DNA from 3 places in the Rhodobacter capsulatus SB 1003 genome. Region 3 is predicted to be linked to each of the others. Evidence: riboswitches for the same ligand, from Rfam matches in the RefSeq annotation. Region 3 holds a riboswitch; each other region holds the start of a gene.

Region 1 (3,267 bases), 730 kb from region 3:
GTGGGGGTGCTGGCGCGGCCGGGGCATCGGATGGTGGCGCGGCAGGCGCTTGCGGCCCGGATCTTCGCACGCGCACGGCTTCGTGCGGCGCAGGCGCGGCTTCTGGCTTGCGCGGACTTGCCCGCCTGGTGTTTCGTGCAGATGCCGATGTCCGATCTGTCCTCGTCTGCGATCCGGGCCGGGGGCGATTGGCGGGACGCAGCGGAAGGGAGACGGGCATGGACGTGACGCGGCGGGGGATCCTGGGCGGGATGCTGGGGGTGGGGGCCGGTCTGGCCACGCCCGCGGTGCTGCGGGCCGAGGGTGCGGCGCTGCGACTGCTGTCGGGCGAGGAGCTGATCGCGGCGGCGCGGCTGGGCGGCGATGTCGGCTATGTGGTGGCCGATGCGCGCAGCGGGCTGGTGCTGGAGGCGCGCGATGGCGGCAAGCCGATGGCGCCCGCCTCGACCGCGAAGGCGATCACCACGCTTTATGCGCTGGAAACGCTGGGGCCGCAGTTCCGCTTTCAGACCCGGGTGCTGGCGACGGGGCCGGTCTCGGGCGGGCGGGTCGAGGGCGATCTGATCCTGGCGGGGGGCGGCGATCCGACGCTGAGCACCGACGGGCTGGCCGATCTGGCGGCGGCGCTGGCGCAACAGGGGGTGACGGGCGTGCGCGGGCGGTTTCTGGTCTGGGGCGGCGCGCTGCCCTATGCCGAGGCGATCGCGGCCGATCAGCCGGTGCATGTGGGCTACAACCCGGCGATTTCCGGGCTGATCCTGAATTACAACCGCGTCCATTTCGAATGGAAGCGGGCCAAGGGCGGCTATGCGCTGGCGATGGATGCGCGCTCCGAGCGCCATGTGCCCAAGGTCTATACGGCCGATGTGGCGGCGGTGGCGCGGCAGGCGCCGCTGTTCGAGTATCGGCAGGCGGGCGGGCGCGAGCATTGGACGGTGGCGGCAAGCGCGCTGGGCAAGGATGGCAGCCGCTGGCTGCCGGTGCGGCTGCCCGAGGCCTATGCGGGCGACGTGTTCCAGACGCTGGCGCGGGCGCGCGGCATTGATCTGCCCGCCCCCGAGCCGGTGCGGGCGCTGCCTGCGGGGGCGCGGGTTCTGGTCGGCCAGCCCTCGGAGGCGCTGCCGAAGATCCTGCGCTCGATGATGAAATATTCGACCAACATCACCGCCGAGGCGGTGGGGATGACGGCCTCGGCGGCGCGGGGGGCGAATGCGGCGCGCGGCGCTTCGGGCGCGGCGATGAGCGACTGGCTGAGCGGGCGGCTGGGCGGCACGCGGGCGCGGTTCGTCGATCATTCGGGTCTGGGCGGCGATGACCGGATCGCGCCGATCGAGATGGTCAGGGCGGTGACGCTTTTGGGGCCGAAGGTCGGGCTGCGGGGCCTGATGAAGCCGTTCAACCTGCGCGACGAGGCGGGCGGCAAGGTCAAGGGCGCGCAGATCCGCGTCGATGCGAAGACCGGGACGCTGAATTTCGTCTCGACGCTGACCGGCTATATCACGGCGCCCGACGGCACCGAGCTGACCTTTGCGATCTTCACCGGCGATCTGGCGCGGCGGGCGCAATCGCGCGAGGCCGAGCAGGCGGAGGGCTCGCGCGGCTGGGTCGGGCGTTCGAAACTGCTGCAGAGCCAGCTCATCACCCGCTGGGCGACGCTTTACGGCTGATCGGTTGCCCCCGGCGGACGGGGGCGCGGGGTGGGCGGCTCGGTCTGCGGCTTGCCCGACCAGGGCTGCGGATAGTCGAGCCATTTCTGGATGAAGTTCCAGGATTGCTCGTAGCCGTCATGGGGCAGGGTGCAGGCGGAACAATCCTTGCGCGTCAAGCCGTTGCGGTCGGTGTAGGTCTGATAGGGACCGGGGCATTCATAGGCGATGAGCGGGCAGTAGCAAAACAGGCAGTTGAAGGCGCGCTTCACCCCCGGATGGCAGGGCAGGAACGGGCAGGTGCTGTTCGTGTAGCCCTTGAAGGCGGTGTTCGTTGTCGTGTCTTTCGGTTCCATGGCCTGGCCGCTCCGTTGTGTCGGGCCGAGGGCGGACAGGCGCGGCCCGCGCAAGCGGGGTCCATGCCTCCGGGCCCGCCGCCCGGGATGGTCTTTGGCCTGGCAGGTCTCCTGGCTTGCGGCTCGGGCGCCTGCTGCCCCTTCCCGGCCGGGGCCAGTGGGTGTTGCAGAAGGCTTGCCGCTGACAGTTGCGGGGGCAGCGCCGGAGTTGCACCGGCTTCCCTATTACCCCGCGGCGGCGTGCCGCAGGACCAAGGCCCGCTGAAGATGGGGGCGCGATGGGGCGGTGTCAATCGGCTTTGCGGCGTGTCGGGGCGCTTGGCCGACATCGGGCGGTGTCAGAGCGTGACGTGGCGCACCCGCGCCCCCCATTCGATCGCCACCGCATGCAGCCGGTCGATCGTCAGCTCGTCGCGGATTTCTTCCAGCATGCGCAGCTCGGGCTGGTGCAGCACGCCATCGGCCGCCGCCACGTCGCAGCCCAGCGCATAGGCGGTTTCGTAAAGATGATTGGGCAGCGCCGCGCGCACGAGACCGAACAGGGCGGCGATGCCTTCCTCTTCCTCGAAGAGCGCATAGACGGTCTGCGCCACGATGCGGATGCGGTCGATGTCATAGGTGGCAAAGATCGGCATGTGGTTCACCATCCGCTCGATGGCGACCAGTTCGGCGGTGCGGATCTTCGCGTCGGAGGCCGAGACGGCGACCATCACGGCGACAAGCGCGTCTTGCGGCGAAAGCGAGGGCAGGGTGTCGGTCACGGGCGTTTCCTTTTCTGGGTCTGCCGCAAGAATTATTGACGTTTCAGGCCCCGTTCAATAGGTCAGGCGCGAGGCGCATGGGGCGCCCGGATGAGGATTTGACCATGACCACCCTGCGCGACGCTGCGATGAACTCCAAAGCCTGGCCTTTCGAGGAAGCGCGTCGGGTGCTCAAACGCTACGAAAAGGCGCCGCCGAAAAAGGGCCATGTGCTGTTCGAGACCGGCTATGGCCCGAGTGGGCTGCCGCATATCGGCACCTTTGGCGAGGTCGCGCGCACGACGATGATCCGCCGCGCGTTTGAAATCATCTCGGACATTCCGACGCGGCTTTTGTGCTTTTCCGACGACATGGACGGCATGCGCAAGGTGCCCGAAAACGTGCCGCAGCAGGAGCTGCTTTACGCGAATATCCAAAAGCCGCTGACCGCCGTGCCCGATCCGTTCGGCGAATTCGACAGCTTCGGCAATCACAACAACGCCATGCTGCGCCGGTTTCTGGACA
Region 2 (3,267 bases), 370 kb from region 3:
GATCTTGCGCACCGCTGCGGTGAAGGCGGGATTGTCCCAGCCCATCGCCCCCCAATCGCCCGTGGGGGCGTAATCCTGCATCAGCGTGCCGACCGGATCGGGGACCAGCGCGAAATTGCGGGCAAAGAGCGCCATCTGCAGCGTTCCGGCCGCATGTTTTGCCGGGATTTCCGAGGAGTTGGTGGCATTGATCGTCACCGCGATGCCGACCTCGCGCAGCATCTGCTCCAGCACCGCCGCCGTCAGCGGCAGTTCCGGCCGGTCGGGATAGGTCAGCAGCTCGACCGCAAAGGGCTGGCCGTCATGTTGCAAGATGCCATCGGGCCCGGGCAGCCAGCCCGCCGCGGCAAAGGCGGCCTTGGCGGCTTCGGGGTCGTAACCGAGCGGCGCCAGCGCCGGATCATGCCAGGCCGCCATCGCGGGCGGGAACATCTGCGTCGCCGCCGCCGGATAGCGCAGGACCGCCTGCGCCAGCCCGGCCCGGTCGATCGCCAAGGACAGCGCCCGCCGTTCTTCGACCGTGTCAAAGAAGGGCGCGGCGGCATTCAGTTTCAGCAACAGCACCCGCGGCAGCGAGACGGAATGCACGGTGACGGTCTTGACCGAGGCAAGCCGGGTGACCGAGGCGGGATCAAGGTTCACCACCAGTCCCGCATCGCCCGATTCCGCCATCAAGGCCCGGGTCTCGGCCCGGCTGACGCCTGCGTAATGGATCGCCTCCAGCTTGGCGGGGCCGCCCCAATAGCCATCGAACCGCAGGGCTTCCAGCCGCAGCGGCGGCTCCAGCACGGTCACCCGGAACGCCCCGGTGCCGATCAGCGCCGTCACCGTGCCATCCGCGGCATAGGCGGCAGGGGCCAGAATCCCGGTGCGATATTCGGCAAGGAAGGCGGGCAGGGCGGCAAACGGGGTCTTGAGGGTGATCACCACCTCCTCGGCTTCGGCGGCAATCGCGGCCACCGGCGCCTTGGCCAGGATGCCTTCCTTTTTCCACGACCAGGTCAGGGCCAGCGCGGCGGCCTCGGCGGTCAGCGGGCTGCCGTCATGGAACCGCACGCCGGGGCGGATGTGAAAGCGCCAGACCAGCCCGTCCTCCGACACCGACCAGCGATCCGACAGCCCGGGCAACAGCGCCCCGGTCGCATCGCTGTTCACCAGCGTTTCCATCACGTCGAGCTTGAGGAAGATGTCCCCCGACAGAAGCGGATCGGCCGCCTTGATCTCGAAGGGCGCGGCGATATCAAGCGTCACCGGATCGGCCAGAACCGGCAGCGCGGGCAAGGCCGCGATCAGCGCGGCAAAGGAAAGGCGGGAAAGCAAGAGCGGTCTCCGTATGTTATGTAATTACGTATTATTCGCCTGCCCTGCAAAGCGCAAGGAAGGCGGGGCCCCCTGGCCGGATCGGCAAGGATCAGCGCGCGGCGGTCAGCTCAAGACGGTGCCCCGACCGGGACGGTCCGGGGCGGAGGGATGGCGAAGGCGCGCAGCAGGATCATGGGTCGTTCCTCTCTGGGCCGTGCGGGCACGGCATTCCGAAAGGACGGACGGGATGAGGCACGCGGCAGACCGCGGCCTGCCCCGGGCCAGACGCACACCCCGGCGTCCGGACTGGCACCCGGACAGATCCGGGCGCATCACAGGCAGGTCTCCTGGCTTGCGGGTCTTCGCTTTGCCGGCCTTCCCGGACCGGCAGGCCCAGTGGCATCTTCGGCATCGCTCGCCGCTCACAGTTGCGGGGGCAGCCACGGATTTGGCGCCTGATGGCTACACCGCACCGTATTCCCTCTTTCCCCCCCTGGTGCGTGACGCCGCCTGCGGGGGACCGATGACGCCCCCAAGGGCCACAACCGCAAGGGATTGTCAATCGCCCCGGCGCGGCGGCCCGCCTCTTGACAAAATTACTCGGAATTCCTTTCTATCACCCAGGCCCCGGCTTGGGGTCGTGTTGCCCAGCATGTCGCCAGGTCATTGCCGCAAGGTGAAAGGTTCGACATGCCCGCGTTTTCCCCCCGCCCCTTCCGGTGCCCGGCATGACCGCGGCCCTGACGCGTCTGACCGCCCCGCCTGCGGTCGAGAGCTTCTTTGCCACGATCGGCGCCGATCCGCTGTCCTGCGCCTTCCCGCGCAAGGGCGGCGCGCATCCGGGCGGGCCGATGGCGCCGGTGCCCGAGGCGCAGCTGGCCGCCACCTGGGACCGGCTGATGGCCACCCCGCGCAGCCGCCGCGCCGTCGCCTATGTCCATATCCCGTTTTGCGAAAACCACTGCCTGTTTTGCGGCTTTTACCAGAACGCCTGGCGGCCCGATCTGGGCACTTCCTATGTCGATGCGCTGATCGCGCAGCTGAGGGGCTTTGCCCGGCACCCCGCGCAGGAGGGGCCGCCGCTGCAGGCGGTCTATCTGGGCGGCGGCACGCCCACGGCGCTTTCTGCCCCCGACATCGCCCGGCTGGTCCGCGCGCTGCGCAGCCATCTGCCGCTGGCGCCCGATTGCGAGATCACGCTGGAAGGCCGGGTCCATTCCTTCGGCCTTGAAAAGGCGCGGGCGGCCTTTGACGCCGGGGTGACGCGGATCTCGCTTGGGGTGCAAAGCTTCTCCGATGCGATCCGCCGCCCGCTGGGCCGCAAGGCCAGTCGTGCCGAAATCCTTCAGGCGCTGCAAGGGCTTGTGACGCTTGATCAGGGCGCGGTGATCGTCGATCTGATCTATGGCCTGCCCGGTCAGAGCCCCGAGGATGTCGCCGCCGACGTGCGGCTTTGCGCCGATCTGGGGCTCGACGGGCTGGACCTTTACGCGCTGAACCTGATCCCCGGAACGCCGCTTCTGACCGCGATCGAAAAGGGCAAGAAACAGGTGGCCGCCCCCGACCGGCTGGGCCATTTCTTCGCCGCAGGCGAGGCCGCGGCCGAGGAAATGGGCTGGCGGCCGATCTCCACTTCGCATTGGCAGGGCAGCCTGCGCGAACGCTCGGTCTATAATCTTGCGGTCAAAAGCGGGGCGGATTGCCTTGCCTTCGGCGCGGGCGCGGGCGGCTTTCTGGGCGATCTGAGCTTTCGGCTGACCCCCGATCTGGCGCGCTATTCCGGGCAGGCGGCCGCGGGCACCGGGCTTGTCGCGGGGATGATGCGGCAGGCGGCCAGCGCCCCCGTCGCCCAGGCGATCAAGGCCGGGATGGAGCGCGGGATGCTCGATCTTGCCCGTGCCGAAACCGCGCTGAGAACGCTGATCCCCGCCCCCGGCCTCAGCCTGACCGATCATTTCGCGCCGC
Region 3 (3,267 bases):
ATTACGACATCGTCGACCTGGGCGTGATGGTGCCGCCGCAAAAGATCCTGGAAGTGGCGCGGGCCGAAAAGGTCGATGCGATCGGGCTTTCCGGGCTGATCACGCCAAGCCTGGACGAGATGGTGCATCTGGCCGCGGAAATGGAGCGCGAGGGCTTTGACATTCCGCTGCTGATCGGCGGGGCGACCACGTCGAAAGTGCATACGGCGGTGAAGATCGCCCCCGCCTACAGCCGCGGGCAGGCGGTTTATGTGCTCGATGCCAGCCGGGCCGTGGGGGTGGTGGGGGCGCTTTTGAGCCCGAACCAGAAGGTCGATTACGCGGCGCAGATCCGCGCGGACTATGCGCAGATCGCCGCCCGTCATGCCCGCGACGAGGCCGCCAAGGTGCGGCTGCCTTTGGCCGCGGCCCGGGCCAATGCGCTGCGGCTCGACTGGTCGGGCTATGCCGTGCCCGCGCCGCAATTCCTTGGCCCGCGCGTGATCGACGACTGGGATCTGGCCGAAGTGGCGCGGTATATCGACTGGACGCCCTTCTTCCATGCCTGGGAATTGAAGGGGGTCTATCCGCGGATTCTCGATGACGCCGAAAAGGGCGAAGCGGCGCGGGCACTTTTCGCCGATGCCCAGGCGATGCTGGCGCAGATCATTGCCGAACGCTGGTTCACCCCGCGCGCCGTGGTGGGGTTCTGGCCCGCGCAGGCGGTGGGCGACGATATCCGGCTTTACACCGACGAGAGCCGGACCGAAGACCTCGCCACTTTCTTCACCCTGCGCCAGCAGACCGGCAAGCGCGAAGGCCGCCCGAATGTGGCTTTGGCCGATTTCGTCGCGCCTGCGGGCACGGTGCCCGATTATCTGGGCGGCTTCGTGGTCACCGCGGGCCCCGAGGAAGCCGAGATCGCCGCGCGGTTCGAAGCTGCCAATGACCATTATTCCGCGATCCTGGTCAAGGCGCTGGCCGACCGCTTTGCCGAAGCCCTGGCCGAGGCCCTGCATCAGCGGGTGCGGCGCGACTATTGGGGCTATGCGCCCGAAGAAAGCTTCGCCCCCGATCAGCTGGTGGGCGAGCCCTATCGCGGCATCCGCCCGGCGCCCGGCTATCCGGCCCAGCCCGACCACACGGAAAAGCTGACGCTGTTCCGGCTGCTTGGGGCCGAGGCCGCGACCGGCGTGCATCTGACCGACAGCATGGCGATGTGGCCCGGCTCTTCGGTCTCGGGGCTCTATATCGGCCATCCGGAGGCCTATTATTTCGGTCTGGCCCGGATCGAGCAGGATCAGGCCGCCGATTACGCCGCCCGCAAGGGCATGGCCTTGGCCGAGGTGCAGCGCTGGCTGGCCCCGGTGCTGGGGTCGGCCGCGCCCGCCGCCGCTGCGGTGGCCGCGTGATCCTGTCTGAAAGCGCAGACGGCGCGTCGTTTTTGGCACGCGCCCTCTGCGACAATCTGTCAGTCTGAAGGCCTCAGGGTGCCCGTCCGCAAGGCCGGGAGAATTGGGAAGCCGGTGCAAGACCGGCGCTGCCCCCGCAACGGTCAGCAATGAGGGACGGCAAGGCCACTGGACCCCGGGGTTCGGGAAGGCGCTGCGCCCGGGTGCGAAAGCACGCATTGCAAGCCCGGAAACCAGCCCTGTGACCGCCGGGCCCCCGGGCCCATCCATCCAACCAGCCCTTGCGGGGAGGCAGGGGCAAGTGAGGTGCCGATGCCAGACGCATCCGACATCCGTGCGCAGCTTGCCGCACGGCGCAATGACCATTCCCTGCCGCAACCCTTTTATTGCGATCCGGGGATCTTTCAGACCGATCTGACGCAGGTCTTTTACCGCGAATGGCTGTTTGCCATTCCCGCCTGCCAGCTCGTCAAGCCCGGCGATTACGCGACGTTGCAGGTGGGCGCCTATCCGGTGATCCTGGTGCGCGGCGCCGACGGGATGATCCGCGCCTTTCACAACGTCTGCCGCCATCGCGGCCAGCGGCTTTGCGCCAAGACCACGGGCAACAGCCCGAAGCTTGTCTGCCCCTATCACCAATGGACCTATGACCTGGACGGAAAACTGCTCTGGGCCAAGGACATGCAGGAAGATTTCAACCCCGCCGCGCATGGGCTGAAAAAGGTCCATTGCGTCGATATCGGCGGCATGGTCTTCATCTGTCTGGCCGAGGTGCCGCCCGCGATCGCCGATCTGGCGGGCACGCTGGGCCGCTATCTGGCGCCTGCCGGGCTGAAACAGGCGCGCGTTGCCCATGTCTCGACCATCGTCGAGAAGGGCAACTGGAAGCTGGTGATCGAGAACAACCGCGAATGCTATCACTGCGGCGGCTCGCATCCCTCGCTCTGCCGGACCTATTCCGACAATCCGCGCATGACCGCGATGGAGGGCCCCGAGGCGGCGAGCCCCGATATTCTGGCGCATTGGACGCGCTGCGAGGCGGCGGGTCTGCCCTCGCGCTTCGTGCATCATCCGCAGATGCAATGGCGGCTGGCCCGCATTCCGCTGCTGAACGGCGCTGAAAGCTACACCATGAGCACCAAGGCCGCGGTGCGGGGCAAACGGCTGGGCGAGATGCCCTTCAACGATGCCGGAAGCCTGCTTTTCTTCCATTATCCGAACACCTGGAACCATTTCCTGGCCGATCATGCGATCGTCTTCCGGGTGCTGCCGATCTCGGCCACCGAGACCGAGGTGACGACGACCTGGCTTGTCCCCGGCGATGCGGTCGAGGGGGTGGATTACGACCTGACCGAGTTGACCGAGGTCTGGATGGCGACGAATGACGAGGACCGGCAGGTGGTCGAGGAAAATCAGGCCGGGATTCTGTCCCCCGCCTATGAGCCCGGCCCCTATTCGACGCTGCAGGAAGAGGGCGTGATCCAGTTCGTCGACTGGTATTGCGGCACATTGGATGCGCGGCTGGCCCCGCCGCTGGCGGCGGAGTGAGCGATGGACCGGATCAACTGGGCCAGCGCGCCATGGAGCGATGCCGAGCCGCTGGAATGCGCGATGGTGGTGCCCGAAACCGCCGATACCGCCACGATCACCTTCCGCGCGCCTTCGGGCGCGTGGTTCGACTACCTGCCCGGGCAGTTCCTGACGCTGGATCTGCCGGTGCCGGGTCAGCCGGTCAGCCGGACCTATACGATCTCCTCCTCGCCCTCGCGGCCCTTGTCGCTCTCGGTGACGGTGAAGGCGCAGCCCGGGTCGGTGGGCTCGCGCTGGCTGATCGAGCAGCTGAAACCGGGGATGCGGCTGCGGGCACACGGCCCCG

The links. Region 3 has a riboswitch for cobalamin ahead of RCAP_RS16555 (aromatic ring-hydroxylating oxygenase subunit alpha). Riboswitches for the same ligand answer to the same signal wherever they lie in the genome.
Region 1: another riboswitch for cobalamin. It lies ahead of RCAP_RS13005 (cysteine-rich small domain-containing protein); the one in region 3 lies ahead of RCAP_RS16555 (aromatic ring-hydroxylating oxygenase subunit alpha).
Region 2: another riboswitch for cobalamin. It lies ahead of RCAP_RS00795 (ABC transporter substrate-binding protein); the one in region 3 lies ahead of RCAP_RS16555 (aromatic ring-hydroxylating oxygenase subunit alpha).

The regions. Positions count from the first base shown of each region.
Region 1 is NC_014034.1:2,816,837-2,820,103, reverse strand. It holds gene RCAP_RS13015 (nicotinate-nucleotide adenylyltransferase) at 1-228, shown strand, start outside; gene dacB (D-alanyl-D-alanine carboxypeptidase/D-alanyl-D-alanine endopeptidase) at 219-1,667, shown strand; gene RCAP_RS13005 (cysteine-rich small domain-containing protein) at 1,658-2,002, opposite strand; cobalamin riboswitch at 2,087-2,273, opposite strand; gene RCAP_RS13000 (tellurite resistance TerB family protein) at 2,341-2,763, opposite strand; gene RCAP_RS12995 (lysine--tRNA ligase) at 2,868-3,267, shown strand, end outside.
Region 2 is NC_014034.1:171,089-174,355, reverse strand. It holds gene RCAP_RS00795 (ABC transporter substrate-binding protein) at 1-1,320, opposite strand, end outside; cobalamin riboswitch at 1,623-1,842, opposite strand; gene hutW (heme anaerobic degradation radical SAM methyltransferase ChuW/HutW) at 2,031-3,267, shown strand, end outside.
Region 3 is NC_014034.1:3,543,064-3,546,330, reverse strand. It holds gene metH (methionine synthase) at 1-1,391, shown strand, start outside; cobalamin riboswitch at 1,451-1,647, shown strand; gene RCAP_RS16555 (aromatic ring-hydroxylating oxygenase subunit alpha) at 1,704-2,939, shown strand; gene RCAP_RS16550 (hybrid-cluster NAD(P)-dependent oxidoreductase) at 2,943-3,267, shown strand, end outside.